Regions from separate parts of the Marinobacter sp. 1_MG-2023 genome, predicted to be linked through region 2. Evidence: predicted binding sites of a transcription regulator. Region 2 holds the regulator's gene; each other region holds the start of a gene.

Region 1 (7,317 bases), on a different contig from region 2:
TCCAATGATTGTGAGGAGAGCGCAATGACCAACACTGTGGATCAAGAAGAGCTCGCACTGTTTCGGGCATCTGTCGTCAAGGCTCTGGAAACAGAAGTGGCGCCACACTATGAGGAATGGGAGAAAACCGGCCTTGTACCCCGTGAACTATGGAACACGCTCGGCGATGCCGGCATGTTGTGTGTCGATGTTCCTGAAGAGTGTGGGGGGTGCGGCGCACCGTTTCAGTATTCCGTGGTTGTTGGCGAGGAGCTGGCTCGCATGGGGTTTGGTGCGCTCTCTACCAACGTGATGGTGCATTCAGACATTGTCGCGCCTTACATCAGCCATCTGGGTAACGAAGAGCAAAAGCAGCAGTGGCTACCCAAAATGGTATCTGGCGAGGTGGTTGGCGCTATAGCCATGACCGAGCCGGGTGCCGGTAGTGATTTGCAGGCCATGCGCACCAGTGCTGTGCGGGATGGTGACGACTACATTCTTAATGGCTCCAAAACTTTCATCACCAACGGTCAGCATGCTGACATGGTGATTGTTGCGGCGAAAACCGATCCTTCGGCGGGCGCCAAAGGCATCAGCCTTTTTCTGGTCGACACCAGCCTGCCGGGTTACAGCAAAGGGCGGAACCTCGACAAAATAGGCCAGCACAGCGGCGATACCTCTGAGCTGTTCTTTTCGGACATGCGCGTACCGGCATCGGCACTTGTGGGTGAAGAAGGCAAAGGCTTTGTTTACCTGATGCAGGAGTTGCCACGTGAACGCCTGGTTATTGGCGCATTGGGCGTCGCTGCCGCCAGAGGTGCTTTGGATCTCACCATTGCTTACACCCAAGAGCGTGTGCTGTTTGGCCAGAAGTTGGCTCAGATCCAGAACACACGCTTTGAAATTGCCCGTATGGAAACCGATTACCAGGTCAACAAGGCCTTCGTAAGCCAGTGCATCAGCCAGTACGAAGTCGGTGAGTTGGATGCGCCCACGGCGTCCATGGCCAAGTACAGCGCGACTGAAATGCAGTGTCGTGTGGCAGATGGCTGCCTGCAGTTGTTTGGTGGTTATGGTTATACCACTGAGTACCCCATCTCCCGTGCATTCATGGATGCCCGGGTTCAGCGCATTTATGGTGGTACGTCCGAGGTCATGAAAGAAATCATTGCCCGTTCTGTATTGGGTAGAGTCTGACATTATTGAGGTTTGAGTATGAGCGATAACAGCGTAGTGATTGCGGGATCTGCCCGCACCCCCATGGGTGGCATGATGGGGGCGCTGAGTTCGGTGCGTTCTCCTGAGCTGGCAGCATTCTCCATCAAGGCTGCTATTGAGCGCAGTGGCCTGAAACCCGCAGACATTCAGGAGGTGGTTATGGGGTGCGTGTTGCCGGCCGGACTGGGTCAGGCACCTGCGCGCCAGGCCTCCCGCGCCTCCGGTATCCCGGACAGCTCAGGTTGCACCACTGTGAACAAGATGTGTGGTTCCGGCATGCAGGCCGTGATCATGGCGCACGACCAGATCAAGGCGGGCACCAATAACATCATGATTGCCGGTGGTATGGAGAACATGAGCCAGGCACCTTACTTGCTGCCGAAAGCTCGCGGCGGTATGCGTATGGGCCACGGTCAGGTGATGGACAGCATGTTCCTCGACGGTCTTGAGGACGCCTATGAAGGCGGCCTGATGGGCGTGTTTGCGCAACGCTCGGCTGATGAATACAACATCACCCGGGAAGCCATGGACGACTTTGCCATCGGCTCATTGAACAAGGCACTGGCGGCGATACACAACGGTTGGTGCAAGCCTGAAATCGCGGCCGTTAGCGTTCCTGGACGTGGTGGCGAAACCCTGGTAGACACCGATGAACAGCCGGGTAATGCGCGCCCCGAAAAGATTCCCCAACTTAAGCCGGCCTTTAAAAAAGACGGCACGGTTACTGCCGCTAACTCCAGTTCTATCAGTGATGGTGCATCAGCGCTGGTTCTGGCGTCGGCTGAGGAAGCAAAGGCCCGCGGTTTGAGCGTTCAGGCGAAGATTGTGGCCCACGCTACCCACGCCCAGTTGCCAGCCGAGTTCACTCTGGCACCCATTGGCGCCATAGAGAAGGTGCTGAAAAAAGCCGGCTGGAGCAAAGACGAGGTAGATCTTTACGAGATCAACGAAGCCTTTGCCGTTGTCTCCTTGCTGGCGATCAATGAGCTGGGACTGGATGCGGAAAAGGTGAACGTCTACGGCGGTGCTTGTGCTCTGGGCCACCCTATCGGTTCGTCTGGTTCACGCATCATTGTCACGCTCCTCAATGCTCTAAAGCAGAAAGGACTGAAGCGTGGAGTGGCCTCCCTGTGTATCGGGGGTGGTGAAGCTACTGCAGTTGCTGTAGAGCTGGTCTGATAGGTGGCTGGCCTCCAGGGTTCTGTATTGTTCAAACGGGTGCTGGAGGCTGATGGGGTTGAGTACGGTATTGCCGTGCATCAACCCTAAGCTTTTTCAGTCGTGAAGTCAGCGTTGTTGGCTTGATCTGGAGAAGCGCCGCAGCACCGTCGTCTCCAAAAATTCGGCCTTCGCTTATTCGGAGTGCATTGATCAGGTTCCGCTTTTCAAGTGCCCGCAGTTCATTTTCGGTCATAAGCTCGCCGTTATCGTGGCGCGCCGGCGGGTGCTGGTAGCTGGCGGGTCGTGATCGTGAATCTGGCGCCAATGTCTCCAGATCGAAACTGCCGTCATAGGTAATGACCTGGCGTTCGATAACATTCTCCAGCTCTCGCACATTGCCCGGCCATTGGTAGGCCTTCAGGATTTCAGCCTCCTGCTCCCTCAGTACAAGGGCTGGCCGGTTAAATTTCTGGCACGCGCGGCTGAGGAACTCTTGGGCCAGAATCGGGATATCCTCCACGCGTCGCCGGAGAGGCACGGATTCGATAGGAAAGACGTTCAGGCGAAAGTACAGGTCTTCACGGAAGGTTTTTTCCCGAACTTCCGTTTTCAGCTCCCGGTTGGTCGCCGCGATAACCCGAACGTCTACAGCCCTGGTGCGGTTGTCCCCGACGCGCTCGAATTGCTGGTCTTGCAACACCCGAAGGAGCTTACCTTGAAGCTCCAACGGGATCTCTCCGACTTCGTCGAGAAAAAGTGTACCGCCGTCAGCCAATTCAAATCGCCCAACACGATCGCTAATAGCGCCGGTGAATGCACCTTTCACATGTCCAAAAAACTCACTCTCGAACAGGTCTTTGGCAATCGCTGCGCAGTTTACCCGTATCAGTGGCCTGTCCCTGCGGGTGCTGGACTGATGAATGGCCCGTGCGATCAGTTCCTTGCCGGTGCCGGATTCTCCGGTAATCAGAACATTGGCATCGGTGGGCGCAACCATGCCGATACGTCGAACAATGGCTTTGATGGCGTCGCTCTGGCCGAAGATTTCGTGGAAGTGGTATTCAGCACTGATTTCTTCTTGCAGATAAGCATTTTCCATTTCCAGTCGGTGCTTGAGGCTTTCGACTTCCTCCAGGGCTTTTTGCAGCTCATTTTGTGACTGCAGGCGGGGAGATATGTCGCGGAAAACTACCACGGCGCCGACCGGGTGGCCGTTGTCGAGGATGGGTGTGCTGGTGTATTCGACCGGGAAGCCTGTGCCATCCTTACGCCAGAACCAGTCTTCGCCTACGCGTTTGACGCTGACATCACGAAAAGCGGCGTAAATGGGGCACTCTTTTAAGGGGTAAAGGCTGCCATCCTGATGTGAGTGGTGCATCACCCGGTGAATTACCCGGCCCATCAGTTCATCCATTCTCCAGCCCAGCATTCGCTCCGCCGCCGGGTTGGCAAAGGTGGCACGCCCCTCTGCATCAACGCCATAGATACCTTCCCCGACAGCGTGCAGTATCAGTTGATTCTCTCGTTCCATGTCCTTGAACAACTCTTCTACGCGCCGCCACTCCAGCAATCCGCCCCGGTGATAGTGGTTGACTTCATGTCTCTCCCTCAGCGTACGTAACTGTTGCCTGTCCCTAAGAAGCAATAATACATTCAGGGATTCGGCTTCGCCGGCCCGAGAGGAGGAGACTTCCAGCTCTACCGTGTTGCCGTCCCGGTGCTGAAGCATAAAGTCTCTGCTCCATCCCTGTCCCCGGAACAGGGTTTCTTCGGTGAAAGCGATCAGTTGTGGGCGTTGGTCCGGAAACAGATGGGTGCATGGAGTGCCTGTGAGAGATCGCCGGCTTGTGCCGATCATCCTACCCATGGCGCTGTTTGCAGCAATGATCAGATCCTCTCCCGCATCAACCAGCAGGGCAGCCTCCGGAAGATGGTCGATCCACTCGATGGCGGGGTCGGCAGTTTTGGTGCTCATAGAGTTGTCCCGTGTGATCCTGCAAAAAGACAAAACAAACTCTGTGCCAACTACGAAAAATCGTTAATTTGGCTACGAAATATCGTGAATTACGAAATTGCGTAGTTTTAAAAGTTGTGCGATAAGCTTGAAAATCAAATAAAAACAAGTGGTTACTAAAAATTGAATCGATGGCACAAACCCTGCAATAACTCTGGCAGAACGCGTAGACGGCAGATTGGTTTTCACATGCCGGACCCGGACCGCATTTTTGCTGCACAGCAAAAGTGCAAAAACTAGCGAAGAGTAGGGAGAGTGCCCCATGACCACGAAAAGCCTTGGCAATCCGTTTGACGGTGACAAATCTCTGATTCACGCAAAAACCTGCGGTTGCCACGAGTGTCAGCCGGGTCAGGAAATGCCGTCGATTTCACTGGACCTGCCGCAGTCTCAAAGCCAGGACGTCATGGCATCTCAAGGGATCATGGATTCCGAGGCGATGATGGATCGGGCAATTGAAAGTGCAGTGGTGCGGTCAGTGTTTGCGCACAACGACCACAGCCGCCGGAGTTTCATGAAAATGATGGGCGCCGGCACAGCAGCTGCTTTGCTTGGCAGTGTGTTCCCCTTTGAGAAAGCCAAGGCAGCTGTAAAGGAATCTCTTGGAAAGCTCGAGAAAACCAAACTGAACGTAGGTTTTGTGCCGATAACCTGTGCTACGCCGATCATCATGGCGCATCCCATGGGTTTCTATGAGCGCTACGGGCTTGATGTGACCGTAACCAAAACCGCCGGCTGGGCGGTGGCTAGGGACAAGTCTCTGGCTGGCGAGTACGACGCCTCTCATATGCTTACGCCCATGCCTCTGGCCATGACAGTAGGCGCAGGCTCTACGCCGGAACCCTACATTATGCCGGCTGTCGAGAATATCAACGGCCAGGCCATCGTTCTGCACGTTGATCACAAGGACAAGCGGGATCCCAAACAGTGGAAAGGGTTCAAGTTCGGTGTGCCGTTCGAGTACTCCATGCACAACTTTCTGCTGCGCTACTATCTGGCTGAAAATGGCGTTGATCCAGACAAAGACGTGCAGATTCGTGTGGTTTCACCCCCTGAGATGGTCGCCAACCTGCGCGCCGGTAACCTGGATGGTTACTTATCTCCAGACCCCTTCAACCAGCGTGCAGTCTGGGAAAAAGTCGGGTTCATTCACATGCTCACCAAAGATATCTGGGACGGCCATCCGTGTTGTGCCTTTGCTTGCAGTCAGCAGTTTGCTACCCAGAACCCCAACACTTACGGAGCCCTGCTAAGGGCGATTATCGATGCAACCCAATACTCTAATAACCCTGAAAACCGGAAGGAAATCTCCGAAGCCATTGCGCCCAAGAACTATCTGAACCAGCCGGTACCGGTTATTCAGCAGGTGTTGACCGGCTATTACGCTGACGGTCTTGGCGAGATACAAAATGTGCCGGACCGTATCGACTTCGATCCATTCCCCTGGCACTCCATGGGCGTCTGGATTCTCACCCAGATGAAGCGCTGGGGATATATCGAAGGTGATGTGGACTACAAGGGCATCGCTGAACAGGTCTATCTGGCGGGCGAAACCGGCAAGATTATGAAAGAGCTCGGCTACACCGCGCCAGACAAGACATATAAAACTCACGTTATCATGGGTAAAACCTTCGATTCGGATCACGCAGAAGAATACGCCCGCAGCTTTGACATCGGGAGGGTGTAACCATGGCATCCCTGAACGTTCGGGCAGCGTTGTTGTCGGTATCGTTCCTGATCCTGGCTCTGGGGCTTTGGGAGATGGCTACTCAGCCCCCTGAAGCCCAGACCGGGCTGACCGAATACGAAATGCTGATGGGCGGCGCTGAACAGGAATCGCGGGTGCCACCGCCCTCGGCGGTGATCAAACTGGCTTGGGCCGAGTTGTCTGACCCCTTCTATGATGCGGGCGCCAACGACAAAGGCATAGGTATTCAATTGGCCTATTCGGTATATCGGGTTCTTGCCGGCTACCTGGCTGCCATGGCCATCGCTTTGCCGCTGGGCTTCCTTATTGGCATGTCACCGTTGATGTACAAGGCCATGAATCCCTACATTCAGGTTTTGCGGCCAATATCCCCTCTGGCGTGGATGCCTCTGGCGCTGTTTATCATTCAGGATTCCGATGCGTCCGCCATCTTTGTCATTTTTATTTGTTCGATCTGGCCAATGTTGCTTAACACGGCATTTGGTGTCGCCAACGTCAGGCAGGATTGGGTGAACGTGGCGCGTACTCACGAACTCGGGCCGCTGCGTACCGCAATCACGGTCATCCTTCCCGCAGCTGCTCCGACCATTCTGACCGGTATGCGGATCTCCATCGGTATAGCCTGGCTGGTCATTGTTGCAGCTGAAATGCTGGTGGGTGGCACCGGGATTGGATACTACGTCTGGAACGAGTGGAACAATCTGGACCTGGCAAGCGTGATCTTCTCGATCCTGATGATCGGGGTGGTGGGTATGCTGTTGGACCTGGTTCTGGGTAAAGCCCAAAAGCTGGTGGAATACAAAGAATGAGTGGCTGGGCGTCTGCAAGCGGGCGCCAGCCTCAATACTCCGAATGGAGACCTGTTATGAGTAAGCCATTCCTCGAAGTCGACGGTCTGTCGAAAGTATACCCGGACGGGCAGGGCGGCGAACTGACCGTCTTTGAAGATGTCCGTTTTGCGCTGGAGAAAGGGGAGTTTGTCTGCATCATCGGCCACTCTGGTTGCGGCAAGTCGACCATCCTCAATGTACTGGCCGGCCTGGATGAAGCCAGCGGCGGCAACGTGGTTATGAACGGGAAGGAAATCAAAGGCCCGGGGCTTGAGCGCGGCGTTGTGTTCCAGAATTACAGCTTGCTGCCCTGGAAAACGACGCTGAACAACATCGTATTTGCAGTGCGCGCCCGCTGGCCCGAGTGGTCTAAAGAAAAGATCAGAGAGCACAGTGAACGTTATCTG
Region 2 (7,317 bases):
TTCAGACCTCTTTCCGGGCCTGCAAATGCGGTAGCTCGGTGTGACGTACCTGAGCGTTACTGGTGTGTTCCCGGAAGTGCCGCCCCAACTGTTCGCAGATATAAACAGATCGGTGCTGACCGCCAGTGCAACCAATGGAAATGGTCATGTAGCTGCGATTGCTATCCGCAAAGGAGGGAATCCAGCTCTCCAGAAACGTAATGAGGTCGGCTATCATTTTTTTGCTTGAAGGCTCTTTTTCAAGAAACTCGATCACTGGCTGATCAAGGCCTGTAAACTTTCGCAGGCTGGTATCCCAGTAGGGATTGGGCAGGCAGCGCACATCAAACACATAATCGGAATCCAGAGGTACGCCGTGCTTGAAACCGAAGGACTGGAAAAGCAAGGCCAGTTCCTGATCCTTACGACCCGCTACCCGCTGCTTCACCATATCCCGCAGCTCATACATCGACAGCCCTTTGGTGTTGATGTAAAGGTCCGAGAGCTTTGAGAGCGGCTCAAGCAGACTCTTTTCGTTGCTGATTGCCTCCCTGAGCGAGGTTTTGTCGTCGCTCAGCGGGTGCTTGCGCCGGGTGGCATGGAAGCGTTGCAGCAAGGACTGTTCATCGGCATCCAGAAAGATGATCTCTACCTGAATGTCATCTCTGCGAAGCTTGCGGTAAATCTCCTCAAAATTGGCCAGTTCGCCGGACAGGTTGCGGGCATCGATACTGACCGCCATTTTGTCGAGTCGCCCGGGAGCACTCTGGTTAGCAGCTTCCCGGGTAAGAGGAAACAGCAGCCCGATCGGCAGGTTATCAATACAGTAGTATCCGAGGTCTTCCAGTACGTGAAGGGCGGTACTCTTGCCGGAGCCGGACCTGCCACTGACGATGATGAGCTTCATGATGAAACAGCCTGTTCCCAGAGTGGATGTCAGCCGCTCGCGGCGGTCATGCGTTGGTAAAGCGTGCTCGCATCTTCGCTCTGCCTGAGACGGTCACAGAAGGTACGCTCATTGAATTTCTCGGCGAGCTGGCTCAGTAACTCAAGGTGCTCACTGGTGGCTTCCTTGGGTACCACCAGTGCAAATACAAGATCCACCGGCTGGTTATCAATCGCATCAAACTCGACGGTTTCGTCCAGCGTCATCAGAACGCCAATAACGTGCTCAAGCCCTTCCAGGCGGCAGTGGGGGATGGCGATCCCCTGGCCGATTCCAGTGCTGCCCAGCCGCTCACGAGCGATCAGATTGTTGAAAATCTGGCTCTCGCTGAGTGAATCATTTTGCTGACGGATCTGCTCGGCAATGAACTCCAGAACCCGCTTTTTACTCGAGGCGGGTACCTTACACAGGGTCAGTTCCGGTGCAAGAATGTTGTCTATTGTCAGGGATGTGTCGCTCATGAATCGACCGCGCTTCCGTTAAAATAAAGCTGCGGCACGTTGTCCGGGCCGCAGCTTGATTAGATTACATGCCTGAAAATGGCCGCCTATCGGGCGGTATTTCCCTGCATCCTGTCCAGGCTTTTCTCTTTGTGCTTGAGGATCTGTCGGTCAAGCTTGTCGACGAGGCCGTCGATAGCCGCATACATATCCTCGTTTTCCGCCTTTGCGTGAATCTCACCACCAACCACGTGGAGCGTAGCATCGGCGATCTGCCGAACCTTATCAACTTCCAGTGTTACCTGGCAGTTACTGATATGGTCGAAGTGCCGCTCCAGCCGTTCAAACTTTTCGGATACATATTCCTTCAAAGCGGGAGTCAGTTCTACGTGATGGCCTGAAATGTTGAGTTGCATAGACGTCTCCTGTTGTCATTCGTTCCGGCTCCTGGAGCCGGACTGAGTGCTGGCGTTTGTGACTGTGCCAGCGAAATCCGTAGTAGTCAGTTAACCGTGTCCGGTTCAAACCAGGCGCTTGCGTTCGTTCGAGGGCGGAATGTGCATGGCTTCGCGATATTTTGCAACTGTGCGCCTCGCCACTTTGATTCCCTGTTCCCCAAGCATGGTCGCAATCTTGCTGTCACTCAACGGCTTTTTAGGTGTTTCGGCCGCAATCAGCTTTTTGATCATGGCGCGAATCGCGGTTGAGGAGCATTCTCCGCCCTCGTCAGTGCTGACGTGGCTGGAAAAAAAGTACTTCAGCTCGAAGATACCCCGAGGGGTATGCATGTACTTCTGCGTCGTTACACGGGAAATGGTGGACTCATGCATTTCCACTACCTGGGCGATATCAGAGAGAATCAGCGGCTTCATCGCCTCCTCTCCATGATCCAGAAAGCCCTGCTGGTACTCAACAATACGTGTGGCTACCTTCAACAGAGTTTCGTTCCGGCTTTGCAGGCTTTTTATGAACCACTTGGCCTCCTGAAGCTGGTCACGAAGATAGGTATTGTCAGCGCTGCTGTCCGCACGCTTTATCAATGAAGCATAGCTGGCATTCACGCGTATGCGCGGTGCAATTTCCGGATTCAGCTCCACGCGCCACCGGCCGTTGTGTTTGCGTACGATGACATCGGGAATGACATAATCCGGTTCTGTGCGATCGATAATGTCACCAGGCCGCGGATTTAGGCTGGTGATCAGCGCGAGCACATCACGCAATTGATCTTCTTTTAGGCGGCTGCGGCGAAGCAACTGGGCATAATCGCGATTGCCCAGCAGATTTATATAATGGGTGATAACCAGACGCGCCTGGGCCAGCCAGGGTGTTTCCGGGGGCAGTTGGTTGAGTTGAATCAACAGGCAATCCTGCAGATCCCGGGCGAAAACCCCCGGCGGATCGAAGTACTGCAGCCGCCGTAAAACGGCTTCCACTTCATCCATTTCAAGAGGGTCTTCATCGCTCTCGTCACTCAGGCCCGCGTAGATCTCATCAAGTGTACTGGTGAGATACCCGCGCTCATCTACCGCATCCATCAAAGCATGAGCAATGGCCTGATCCCGCTCACTCAACGGAGTAAGGTTGAGCTGCCATTCAAGATGGTCCCTGAGGGTTTCGGTCGGAGAGTTCCGGGTTTCGAAATCGTGGTCGTTCTCATCATCGTTCCGCGCGGCCGGGGCGGGAGCGGACTGATAAACATCTTCCCAGGCGGTATCTACGGGAAGATCATCGGGAAGCGCATCCGGTATTTCGTTTTCGGACTGCCAGTCCGGGCCGGTTTCGTTTTCATCCCAGTCAGAAGCGTTAGAGTCACCAGCTACGTCGGCCGAAACTTCCTCCGACGCGGTGTCTTTGTGCTCGCCCTGATCGTTATCGGCTGGGGTCGATTCAGACTGGTCGTCATCTTCCGAGGCTTCCAGCAGGGGATTGGATTCCAGGGCTTGCTGGATTTCCTGCTGAAGATCGAGAGTTGATAACTGCAGAAGCCTGATCGCCTGTTGCAGCTGGGGCGTCATGGTCAGGCTTTGACCCAGCTTTAATTGTAATGAGGCTTTCATAACCATCGCTCAGGATCCGTCACTTATACCCACTCTGAATTTCTTGCATTGACTAAAAAATCTATGTATGCCGGCTACTTGCCGCCACTTTAGATTATCCTAGCAAGTTCTTTGCCGAGTTTACTTGCTCCGGGTCTGCAAAACAATCGAACGGGTGTAACCGAGTGTCGAAAACAAAGCTTACAGGTGAAATTCATTGCCAAGGTACACTTCTTTAACTTGTTGATTGGCCAGAATAGATTCCGAATTTCCAGAGGCAATAATGTGGCCACCTGAAACAATGTAAGCGTTCTCGCAGATATCCAGTGTTTCGCGCACGTTGTGATCGGTGATCAGAACACCTATACCTTTGTCCCGGAGGTGACGAATAATCTGTTTGATATCACTCACGGAGATAGGGTCTACACCTGCAAATGGCTCGTCGAGCAGAATAAAGGCGGGTTCCATCGCCAGAGCGCGGGCGATCTCAACCCGGCGGCGTTCACCCCCGGAGAGCGCCATGCCAAGGCTATCGCGAATATGGGTGATGTGAAATTCTTCCAGCAACTGCTCGAGCTTCTGCAGGCGGTCAGCACGATTGAGGTTTTTGCGGGTTTCCAGAATCGCCATGATGTTATCTCGCACGGAGAGCTTGCGGAACACCGAGGCTTCCTGCGGCAGGTAGCCAATCCCTTTGCGGGCTCGTCCGTGCATGGGTAAGGGCGTAATGTCCTGGCTGTCGATGGTTATGCGGCCATTGTCGGCGTTCACCAGCCCTACAATCATATAGAAACAGGTGGTCTTGCCGGCGCCGTTAGGGCCGAGCAGTCCGACGATTTCACCGCTGCGAATTTCCAGCGAAACATCGATGACCACTTTTTTCTGTTTGTAGCTTTTCGCCAGGTTGCTCGCTCTGAGAACTGCCATCGAACCTCTGTTTGCTGTAATCAGCTGTTATTGGTTGGAGTTGGTACCGCGGGGCTGGATGATCATTTCGACCCGGCCCGGGCCAGCGCCGGTATCCTCGCTGCCTTCTGCAGTGACCACTCGTTGCTCGGTATCGTAATGAATAATGTCGCCGCTGAACACGTTGCCATTCTGCTCAATCACAGCCTCGCGTTCAAAGGTGAGCTGTTTGTCAGAGGCCGACCAGGTTATGTTGAGGGCTTTGGCGTCGGTCTCACCTTCTCCGCTGGTAACCGGCTGCTGGTAGCGTGCAGGAGTACCATTGGCCTCAATGCGGTTCAGGCCTTCGGCGCTGCGATACAGAACGACACGTTCCGCCGTTAGACGGGTTTTGCCCTGAACCAGTTCTACAGCTCCGGTGTAGGTGGCAATGCCCTTACCGTCGTCGAGACGAGCGCTGTCAGCGCTGACGGTAATAGGGGAGTCGGAGTCAAGATCAAATGCCATTGCCGGGCCAGTGAGGCTTGCAACCAGAATGCCGGCAAGCACTTTGCCCATTGAGTTATCTGACGGTTTCATAGCGTCCTTCCACCTGGGAGTTGAGTTCCAGAATGCGTTCATCAATCCACGCGTTCATGCCTTTAGCCCGGGTAGTGCCCACGCTGTCAGTAATTTCTACAAAATCATCGGTGTAGACTTTACCCTGATTGTTGTCCAGGGTCAGGCTCTCTGTGACCAGAGTCGCTTCACGCTCACCAATAGTGCGCACCACGCGAACGTTGCCGGTCAGGTGTAACAGGTCTTCGCCCTGCAGCAGGTTGCCGTTCTCGGCTTTGAGTACCCATGGCTCAGTTTCGGTTGCGCTGAACACCTCTGCATTGGGCAGCTCCATGGTAGCCCGGTTTCCCTCTTCAAACTGTTCGATACGGGGGCTGGTAAAAACGATCTTGCGATTGCCTGCGTCATCGTAAGATGTGTAGCTGCCGTTGATTACAAAACCGTCGGGTTCACCCTCTCCTCGGAGCTGTCTGGCATCGCTGTAACTGGTTACCGGTGATTCGTCACTTTGCCACAGAAGGAAAAACGTGGCGGCGATGGTGGCTGCCAGCGCGAGCATGCGAAGTCGTGGCCTGTTTGCCATGGCCAGCAAAGATAGCAGGCTGTTCTTTTCGCTTTGTGCCATGGCTATGGTTCCAGATAGGGCGTCAATGCTGAGTTCAGGCTGCCCCCTGCCGTCAGTAGCAGGTCACAGAGTTCGCGCACGGCTCCGTTGCCACCGCTAACCTCGGTGCAGTAATCCGCATGCTCTTTCACCAGCCAGTATGCGTTCGGAACCGTAACCCCAAGGCCCGCGTAGCGAATGGCGGGCAGGTCCGGCAAATCATCGCCCATGTAGGCGATGGCTTCTGGCAGAATGCCCAGCGTGCTCACTAACTCTTGCAGGGCGACCTTTTTATCCTCGCGACCCTGCATAAGATGAGGGATTCCAAGGTCTTTCATACGCTTTTCAGTAAGCGGTGAGTTGCGGCCGGTAATGACGGCTACAGTGATGCCCGCTGCCATGATCTGTTTGAGACCCAGCCCGTCCAGAATGTTAAAACCTTTCAGCTCATCGCCTTTTGCGCTGAAGTAAATTTTGCCGTTGCTCATGATGCCATCAACGTCCAAAGCAACAAGCTTGATACGCGCTGCTTTCGTCAGCAGGGTGTCGGGCCAGTTTTCCTGAAGTGGGCTTTTTAGTTCTTCCATTAAATCGATCTCTGAATAACTCTTTAAGCAGCTTTTTAGATAACTCCGGCGCGGAGCAGGTCGTGCATGTTAATGGCTCCAACCAGGGCGCCGTTTTCGTCGACCACGGGGAGTGCGTTTATCTTCAGGCCTTCCATAACGTTGAGGGCCTCGGCTGCCAGCTGATCCGGCTGAATGGCTCTTCCATTGCGCGTCATCACATCCCGCATGGGGGTGGTGTGCACATCAATGGACTTATCCAGGGTACGGCGCAAGTCGCCGTCAGTGAAAATGCCAGTCATGGAGCCAGCACTGTTTACGACGGTGGTCATTCCCAACCCTTTGCGGGATATCTCCAACAAAGCGCCGCTCAGGGTGGTGTCTTCCCCTACCACGGGTATGCGATCACCAGTGTGCATAATGTCGGAAACCCGTAGCAGGAGTTTACGACCCAGGCTGCCGCCCGGATGTGAGATCGCGAAGTCTTCCGCGCTGAAGCCCCGCGCCTCCAACAAGGCAACGGCCAGGGCATCGCCCATCACCAGGGTTGCGGTTGTACTGGATGTCGGCGCCAGTCCAAGAGGGCAAGCCTCTGTTTCCACTCTGACATCCAGGTTCGCAACCGCCTCTTTCGCCAGTACGGACGCCGGATTGCCGGTCATGCTGATCAGAGGTGCGCCCATGCGTTTGATCAGTGGCAGGATGGTAACCACTTCGCTGGTGTTGCCGCTGTTCGAAATGGCAATTACGACGTCCTGGCTGGTTATCATGCCCATATCGCCATGGCTGGCTTCCCCTGGGTGAACAAAAAAAGAAGGGGTGCCGGTACTGGCCAGGGTAGCTGCAATCTTGTTACCCACATGGCCGGACTTGCCCATGCCTGTCACCACAACACGGCCTTTGCATGCCATGATTACTTCGCAGGCACGTACAAAGTGGTCATCGATGCGATTTTCCAGGGCGCTGATTGCATCGCGCTCAATGCGAATGGCCTGGAGTGCGGGGTTCCGGAAATTGAATGTTTTTTGCTCAGTCATCGGGCAAAGGGCCTGCTTTTTCGTTAATTTACGGGAATGCGATAAAGTTGACGAAGTATAACATTTCCCACCAGTCGCGAGGCCTGGTTACTGGATGTTCATCAGAGATTGCAGTAGCGGGCGTTGTAGCGAATTCCGCAAGGATTTCTCTGTAAAGTTCAGTGAAACTGATCATTGCTATCGATTCATTTTACGAACCACTGATTGAGCTTGTGGGCTCCTTAGAATAATGTAGCCGGTCTTTG
Region 3 (7,317 bases), on a different contig from region 2:
AGACGTGGTTTATGACTACGCGCCTGAATCACTGAAAGCAACCGGGCCTGTGGTAACCGAGCATCTATGCTCGCACTTGCTGAAGAGTAACTGCCCGGTGACCGGCCAGCCGGATTGGGGCACAGTGCTGATCAGCTATACCGGATCGGCCATCGATCGCGCCGGGTTGTTACGCTATATCGTGAGTTTTCGACAGAAACAGGACTTTCATGAACACTGCGTAGAGACGCTGTTCACCGACCTGTTACATCGCTGCGAGCCGCAGAGCCTGACTGTGTGTGCCCGTTATACTCGCCGTGGGGGGCTTGATATAAACCCCTGGCGTAGTACCGGGCCGGAGGAGCAGGTGGGGCCAAGGCTGATTCGTCAATAATCAGTCCCGGGCTGAATCTTCTTCTTGTCGCAGGCGGTCTGCGGCATCTTCCAGAGCGCTGAGAATGCTCCGGCGCTCCCGTTCGGTGATCTTGTCGGAATCCAGGTACATTGCGAAACCACTGTGTTCGTGTTCCATAAAGCTTCGGTTCGGGCCCATGTCTCTGCGGAAATCTACAACTTCGTAAATGGGCACGGGTTTAACGAAGCCCTTAACGGTGATTTCGCCCTTGTCACGGCACATAATCCGGTCTTTGATCAGTGAGAAGGTTTCGTAGGAAACGAGTATTTCACCCGGCTCTGCAAGGGATTCCAGCCGGCTGGCGAGGTTTACTTCTTTGCCGATAATGGTGTAATCCATGCGATTTTCAGCCCCGAAGTTACCCACGGTTGTGTAGCCGGTGCTGATACCCATGCGGATTTCGAGCGGGGTTTTTATACCCTGGCTGCGCCACTTTTGCCGCATGATCTTCATGTGTTTGCGCATGTCGATTGCCATGGATACACAAGCAAACGCATCTTCCCGCTGGCCGCGGCTGGTGGGGTCGCCAAAGAAAACCATAATGGAGTCGCCCACAAATTTGTCGATGGTTCCGCCGTACCTGAGAGCTACTTCGGCCATACCGTTGAAGTAGTGGTTGAGAAGTTCGGTGAGTGCTTCCGGTTCCATTTCCTCGGAAAGCTCGGTAAAGCCTTTTATGTCAGAGAAGAAGACGGCAAGCTTTTTTCGCTGGGTTTCAAGGCGAACGTCTCTTTCCCCGGTGAAGATAGACTGCCAGACCTGAGGCGAAAGGTACTTTGAAAGCTTGTGGGACAGCGCTATGGATTGTTCGCGCTGGTTTTGTATCTGAGTTTTTGCCAGCATCAGAGCGCGGGCCTGCTGGTGCGAATAAAACGCAGTGACGCAGATATAGAAGCCGGTCAACGAGATGGACAGCATACTGGTGAGCAGGGGGGACTGGAAGGAGTCTGCGGGCCCAAGAACCAAGAAGAAAACCAGAATAGAGGCCGCCATAAAGGCCGAGCCAATCAGGAATTGGCGTATGCCGCCGATGATCAGGCCGCTGAACATCAGCATCAATGCCACCGAGACCGAGGGTATGGCAACCAGCCCGATGCAACCTATGAACCCGCCTCCAATAACGCAATCCGCCGTGAGCATTTTCTGGCGAATGCGGGGTGAGTTTCTCAAAAACGTTTGCCGGATAAGCTGGTGCGCAATATGTGGCCAGGCCAGCGCGCCGACAATCATCCAGAGGTGCCATTGCTCGAACGCCCCCTGCAATACGCCCACCACAATAATGGCAGCCGTTGCCGTATAGGCAATTAGACGACCGTTATAATCGGGCATCGGGGGAATAGCTATGGGGCTGTTGAGGGCCTCTGAGGTCAGAGATTTTCCTGCGCTGATGCTGGCATTGCGCAGATCTGCCGGAGCACTCATCATGTACGCTGATCACTCATGGCGCTGGAACCGTAGAATTTTATTTGTTTTATGCCGAGTAGGACTAAAGGTTAACAGTATTACGTAGAACCCACAATTCACTGGTCTTTTTTGAGTTGTAACTGACCAGCGTTAAGTTAGCGGAAACTATTAATATGAGTTCAGTCACTGACTTTTTGCTCAACCGGGCATCTGAGCCGCGGCTGGAAGCGCCGGGCCCCGACGCCTCAACGCTTGACCGGGCCTTCGCGTGTGCATCGCGTGCTCCGGACCATGGCTTACTGCGCCCCTGGCGTTATCTGGTTATCGAGGGTGAAGGTCTTAATGCCCTGGGTGATTTGCTCGCCGCCGGGTACACCGATATGAGGGGTAAAACCGATGAAGCGAAGCTAGAGATAATCCGTGGTAAAGCGAAGCGTGCACCGATGGTTATCGTTGGAATCGCGTCGCCCAAAGAGCATCAGAAGATCCCCGAAATTGAACAGATACTCTCGGCGGGCGCGGGCATGAGTTTTCTGGGGCTGGCGTTGGAGGATGCTGGCTTTGGCGTGATGTGGCGCACCGGTGAGTTGGTATACAACCCGGTGGTTCTCGAAGGGCTTGGGCTTGAAGAGGGAGAGTCTATCATCGGGCTTCTTTACACCGGCTCTGTATCCTCGGCCAAGCCCGCGGTACCCCGGCCGGAGCTGGCTGAGTTTGTGGCGCGCTGGCCTGCGTAGTTACTTCGTGTGCTTCCCCGCTATTCCTGTGGGGGAAGCAGCTTGCCGCTTTCCCCGGGTTTGCCGTTCCCCTTTACTTCGCTCTTACCTCAATCCCCTCCTGTAACCCTCTGAATGTCCCTATTTTAAAGGGCTTCAAAAATCTGGCATCAGCATTGCTTTAGTTCTGCCATAGAACGAAACCGGCAAGGCCTCAAGCCGCCGGAGACAGTATTTCGGAGGTTGTATGGCGATCACTTTTGACAAAGCTCTTGGCATTCACCAGCACGCGCTGGAAGCCAGAGTAAAGCGCGCTGAAGTTCTGGCGAACAATATGGCCAATGCTGATACGCCAGGTTTCAAAGCCCGGGATATGGATTTTCAGGCCATGATGCAAAAGGCCCAGGACAGTATGAGTGGCTTTGGCATGGAGAAAACCCATGAAGGCCACATGGATACTTCAGCGGGCGCTGGTGATTCAGATTTGATGTACCGGGTACCAAACCAGCCCTCCGTAGACGGTAATACGGTGGATGCCCAGGCAGAGCAGACCCGGTTTATGCGCAATGCGATGGATTACCAGGCCAGCTTCCAGTTTTTGAACAGCAAGTTTACCGGCCTGACTAAAGCCATCAAAGGCGAGTAATCCGCGGGTCTACGATTAGCTAAGGAGAATTATCATGTCACTGGGCAGCATATTCGATATCGCCGGTTCCGGAATGACAGCGCAGTCGCTGAGGCTGAATACAACCGCTTCAAACATTGCCAACGCAGAGACGGCGAGTTCCAGCACTGACACGACCTATCGTGCGCGGAAGCCGGTTTTCTCTGCCATTCAGCAGTCAATTCTGAACCCCGGGCAACAAGGATTTGGTGTTCAGGCGAGTGAGGATGCAGGTGCTGGCGTTCGTGTTGAGGGCATTGTTGAAAGCGATGCGGAACTGCAGATGCGCTACGAACCTCATCATCCGGCAGCAAATGAGGACGGATATGTGTTCTATCCCAATGTGAATGTGGTGGAAGAGATGGCAGACATGATGTCTTCCTCAAGAAGCTTTCAGATGAATGTAGACATTATGAACACGGCTAAATCCATGATGCAGCGCATCCTGACACTTGGTCAGCAGTAATGGGGCGGGGGATTGAATCATGAGTACAATTAACGCAACAGAAGCCTCAGATGTACTGGCTGATTATCGCAGTCAGACTCAGAGTGGCACCAGCAGCAATAGTGAGCTCGGCAAGAACGAGTTCATGGAGTTGATGCTGGCGCAGTTGAAAAATCAGAACCCGCTGGAGCCTCAGGACAACGGTGAGTTCATTTCCCAGTTGGCACAGTTCAGCTCGCTTGAAGAAATGCAGGCGCTTACCAGCACCGTTGATGATGTGGTCGGGCAGTTCCGCTCTTCCCAGGCGCTTCAGGCGTCAGCGATGGTAGGCAAAACCGTTCTCGCACCTTCCGAAGTGGGGATTCTCGGCGCTGAAGGCGAAATCTCCGGCAACATTGAAGTGCCTGCGTCCACTGGTGGTGTGCGCCTCTCTATTCAAAGCGCGAGCGGCGAGCTGGTACGTCAGATTGATCTGGGCAGTAGCTCCGCGGGAGTTATGGCGTTCAGCTGGGATGGCACAGATGGAAACGGCAACAGCTTGCCGCCGGGTCCATATCAGATTGTGGCTGAAGCCTCTTATTCTGAGGGTAGCGTTCAGCTTCCGACCCTTGTCAGCGCCAATGTAGATAGTGTGTCACTGGGCCAGAGTGGGTCGGTGACTCTGAACCTGGCGGGGATGGGCTCCATTGCGCTGTCAGATGTACAACAAATCAATTAATACCGGTGTCAGACCAGAGGTGAATTATGGCTTTTAATACAGGACTAAGCGGCCTGCGGGCGGCAGCGGTAGATCTGGATGTAACCGGCAACAATATTGCCAATGCCAGCACCGTAGGTTTTAAAGGCAGCCGAGTACAGTTTGGCGATCTCTATGCCAGTGGTTTTCTGAGCGGAGGCTCTGCACCGGTTGGTGACGGGGTGAACGTTCAGGACGTAAAACAGTCGTTCAGTCAGGGCAACATCAGCTTCACTGACAGCGGTCTTGATATGGCCATCAGTGGAGATGGCTTCTTTATACTGAATAATGGTGGCGAAACCCGTTACTCCCGGGCTGGTCAGTTCACCATCGATAAAGATGGCTTTGTGGTCAACGCTCAGTCCATGCGGGTCCAAGGTTACACCGCCGACGATGACGGTAACCTTTCCGGTATCCGTGGCGATCTTGAGATTGCTACCGATAACCTGGCGCCGCGTAGAACGACCAGCCTGACTACGGACCTGAACCTGGATTCCCGTGAGTCCGTGCTCGAATCCCGAGTACGGGATGTGGGACCGCTTGCATTCAACGATATTAGCGGTGAGCAGTTTGAAATCACCTATTCTGATGGCACTCCGAACTACTCTGTGGATCTGAGCCCGGCAACAACAGCCGGTGATATTGCAGACATTATCACCAATGCACCTGGCCTGAGTGCTTCAGCGACCACGACTGCGTCGATCGTTGATACCAATGTGCCCGCGGCCCCGCCGCTGACCGATTCCTATATTTCGGCAGCACAGACCGCAGGGAGCTTCTCGTTCAGCCTTAGTGTCAACAATGCGCCACTTCAGCTTGATACCAGCACCGCGACAACCTTGTTGGGCCTCAGGGACGCCATCAACCGCTCCAGCGATACCGCTATTTCGGCGTCTGTAGTGGATGATGGGACTGGCAATGACGTACTGCGGGTTATCCATAACCAGGGGGAAGATCTGGAGTTCAGTTATGGTAACGGTACTCCGGCTGATTCCGTAAGCACACCTATCACCGTATCAGGCGACGTGAATGTTACGGGTGACAGATCAATTGTTGGTTTGTCGGGCCTTGGAGCGGACACGGATTTTGCGGATGCGTATACCAATTCGCCTATCCGAATCACCAATGAGTTCAACCCACTGGATCAGCGTACTTATAATCACGCCACATCCACTTCTATCTTCGATAGCCTGGGCAACTCCCACGAAATGACTCAGTTCTTTGTGAAAGAACCATCTCCGGGGAACGGTGTGGGTGTTAGCCAGTGGTCCGTTTACCTGCAGATTGACGGTGAAATGGTTGCGGGTACCGACACTACGCCGTATACCGCAAGATTTGATCAGGACGGCACCCTGCAGTCCGTTGATGGCGATGCCAACGGCGAAATTCTCATCACCGACTGGATTCCGAAGGACAGCGACGGCCAACCCAACGGAGCGGACGGTCCTCCGCCGGCGGGCACTAATGTTGTTACGCCCATTCCGGAGCCACCGACATCATCGGCTTTTGTGTTGAGCCTCGGGGGTACAACCCAGTATGGCGCAGCGTTTGGTGTTGATGATCAGCGCCAGAATGGCTATACCACCGGTCGTTTGTCTGGCCTTGATGTCTCGGGTGAGGGAACACTGTTTGCCCGTTATACCAACGGCCAGTCGAAAGCTTTGGGGCAGGTGGCGTTGGCCTCGTTCAACAACACAAACGGCTTGTCGCCGATAGGAGATACCAGCTGGGTAGAAACGTTCGAATCCGGTCAGCCGATTATTGGCCAGCCAGATACAGGAACGCTCGGCAGTATCGCAGCCAGTTCGGTTGAGGAGTCCAACGTGGATCTTTCTGCAGAACTGGTGAACCTGATTATTGCCCAGCGCAACTATCAGGCGAACGCCAAAACGATCGAGACCTCCGATGCGGTCACCCAGACCATCATCAACCTCCGCTAAACAGGCTTTTGTCTGAATGTGGCATGACTCCTGCAAGAATGTCTGAAAGAGCACTGGAAACAGTCAAAATTCCGGCAGGAGTTGTCCCATGGACAAAGCACTTTATCTCGGTATGTCTGGCGCGAAGCAGAATATGCTTTCCCAGCGTGCCCATGCCAACAACCTGGCCAACGTAAGCACCACAGGTTTCAAGAAGGATTTTGCCCAGGCCCGCAGCATGCCTGTATTCGGGGAACATCATCCTACCCGTGCATACGCTATGGCGGAGCGCCCCGGCACAGATCTATCGGCGGGAGCACTGATGCAAACCGGCCGAAAAATGGACGTCGCCATAGAAGGCGAAGGCTGGCTGGCTATTCAGAACAACCTCGGTGAAGAAGCCTTTACCCGCTCCGGCAGCTTGCAAATTGATGTTAACGGCATGGTGCGGCTGGCCAGTGGCGAGATGGTTCTGGGTAACGGCGGACCGGTTGCCCTTCCTCCCTTTGATAATGTCCAGGTCGGTGCCGACGGCACTGTTTCTATTGTTCCCGTGGGTGGGCCCCCCGACCAGCTAGTAGAAGTGGATCGGTTGAAACTGGTCAATCCTCCCCCGGAGGCGCTGGAAAAAGGGCTGGATGGCTTTATTCATCGCAAGGCGGACCAGGCGATTGATGGTGAAGAGCCTGCCGATGCCACGTTGCGCGTGGCGTCTGGTTTTCTCGAAAGCTCTAATGTTAATGCGGTGGAAGAAATGATTTCCAACCTTCAGTTGTCCCGTCAATACGAGATGCAGGTGAAGGTTATGAGTACCGCGAACGAGAATTCCGAAGCAGCGGCACGGCTGTTGCAGAACCTTTGATAACTTTTGAAAAAAACGTGAAAACAACGCCAGCCTGGCGAAAAGCGGCAAATTTTGGCCGCAAACCAGGCATCGGCAAGGAGTAAAGACTATGCATCCGGCTCTATGGGTTAGTAAGACGGGTCTCAGTGCCCAGGACACCAACATGTCCACCATCTCCAACAACCTGGCCAACGT

What was found. The regulator sigma-54, encoded in region 2, starts transcription at its own class of promoters, with help from an activator protein. The targets are predictions, from matches to a motif close to ANTGGCATNNANNTTGCTNT.
Region 1: a site for sigma-54 is predicted at 4,365-4,384, ahead of Q4606_RS08525 (sigma 54-interacting transcriptional regulator). Genes of this name have one in related genera too.
Region 3: a site for sigma-54 is predicted at 2,678-2,697, ahead of flgB (flagellar basal body rod protein FlgB). Genes of this name have one in related genera too.

The regions. Positions count from the first base shown of each region.
Region 1 covers NZ_JAUOST010000002.1:534,479-541,795, reverse strand. Annotated here, with positions in the region: gene Q4606_RS08535 (acyl-CoA dehydrogenase family protein) at 25-1,176, shown strand; gene Q4606_RS08530 (acetyl-CoA C-acyltransferase) at 1,195-2,376, shown strand; gene Q4606_RS08525 (sigma 54-interacting transcriptional regulator) at 2,408-4,333, opposite strand; gene Q4606_RS08520 (ABC transporter substrate-binding protein) at 4,635-6,059, shown strand; gene ntrB (nitrate ABC transporter permease) at 6,062-6,889, shown strand; gene Q4606_RS08510 (ABC transporter ATP-binding protein) at 6,946-7,317, shown strand, end outside.
Region 2 covers NZ_JAUOST010000001.1:1,247,239-1,254,555, forward strand. Annotated here, with positions in the region: gene rapZ (RNase adapter RapZ) at 2-886, opposite strand; gene ptsN (PTS IIA-like nitrogen regulatory protein PtsN) at 916-1,386, opposite strand; gene hpf (ribosome hibernation promoting factor) at 1,473-1,781, opposite strand; gene Q4606_RS05720 (RNA polymerase factor sigma-54) at 1,887-3,428, opposite strand; gene lptB (LPS export ABC transporter ATP-binding protein) at 3,603-4,328, opposite strand; gene lptA (lipopolysaccharide transport periplasmic protein LptA) at 4,356-4,886, opposite strand; gene lptC (LPS export ABC transporter periplasmic protein LptC) at 4,870-5,490, opposite strand; gene Q4606_RS05740 (HAD family hydrolase) at 5,493-6,056, opposite strand; gene Q4606_RS05745 (KpsF/GutQ family sugar-phosphate isomerase) at 6,092-7,072, opposite strand.
Region 3 covers NZ_JAUOST010000006.1:223,726-231,042, reverse strand. Annotated here, with positions in the region: gene queF (NADPH-dependent 7-cyano-7-deazaguanine reductase QueF) at 1-373, shown strand, start outside; gene Q4606_RS15270 (adenylate/guanylate cyclase domain-containing protein) at 374-1,819, opposite strand; gene Q4606_RS15265 (nitroreductase) at 1,972-2,535, shown strand; gene flgB (flagellar basal body rod protein FlgB) at 2,762-3,160, shown strand; gene flgC (flagellar basal body rod protein FlgC) at 3,195-3,644, shown strand; gene Q4606_RS15250 (flagellar hook assembly protein FlgD) at 3,664-4,341, shown strand; gene Q4606_RS15245 (flagellar hook protein FlgE) at 4,368-6,299, shown strand; gene Q4606_RS15240 (flagellar basal body rod protein FlgF) at 6,388-7,140, shown strand; gene flgG (flagellar basal-body rod protein FlgG) at 7,232-7,317, shown strand, end outside.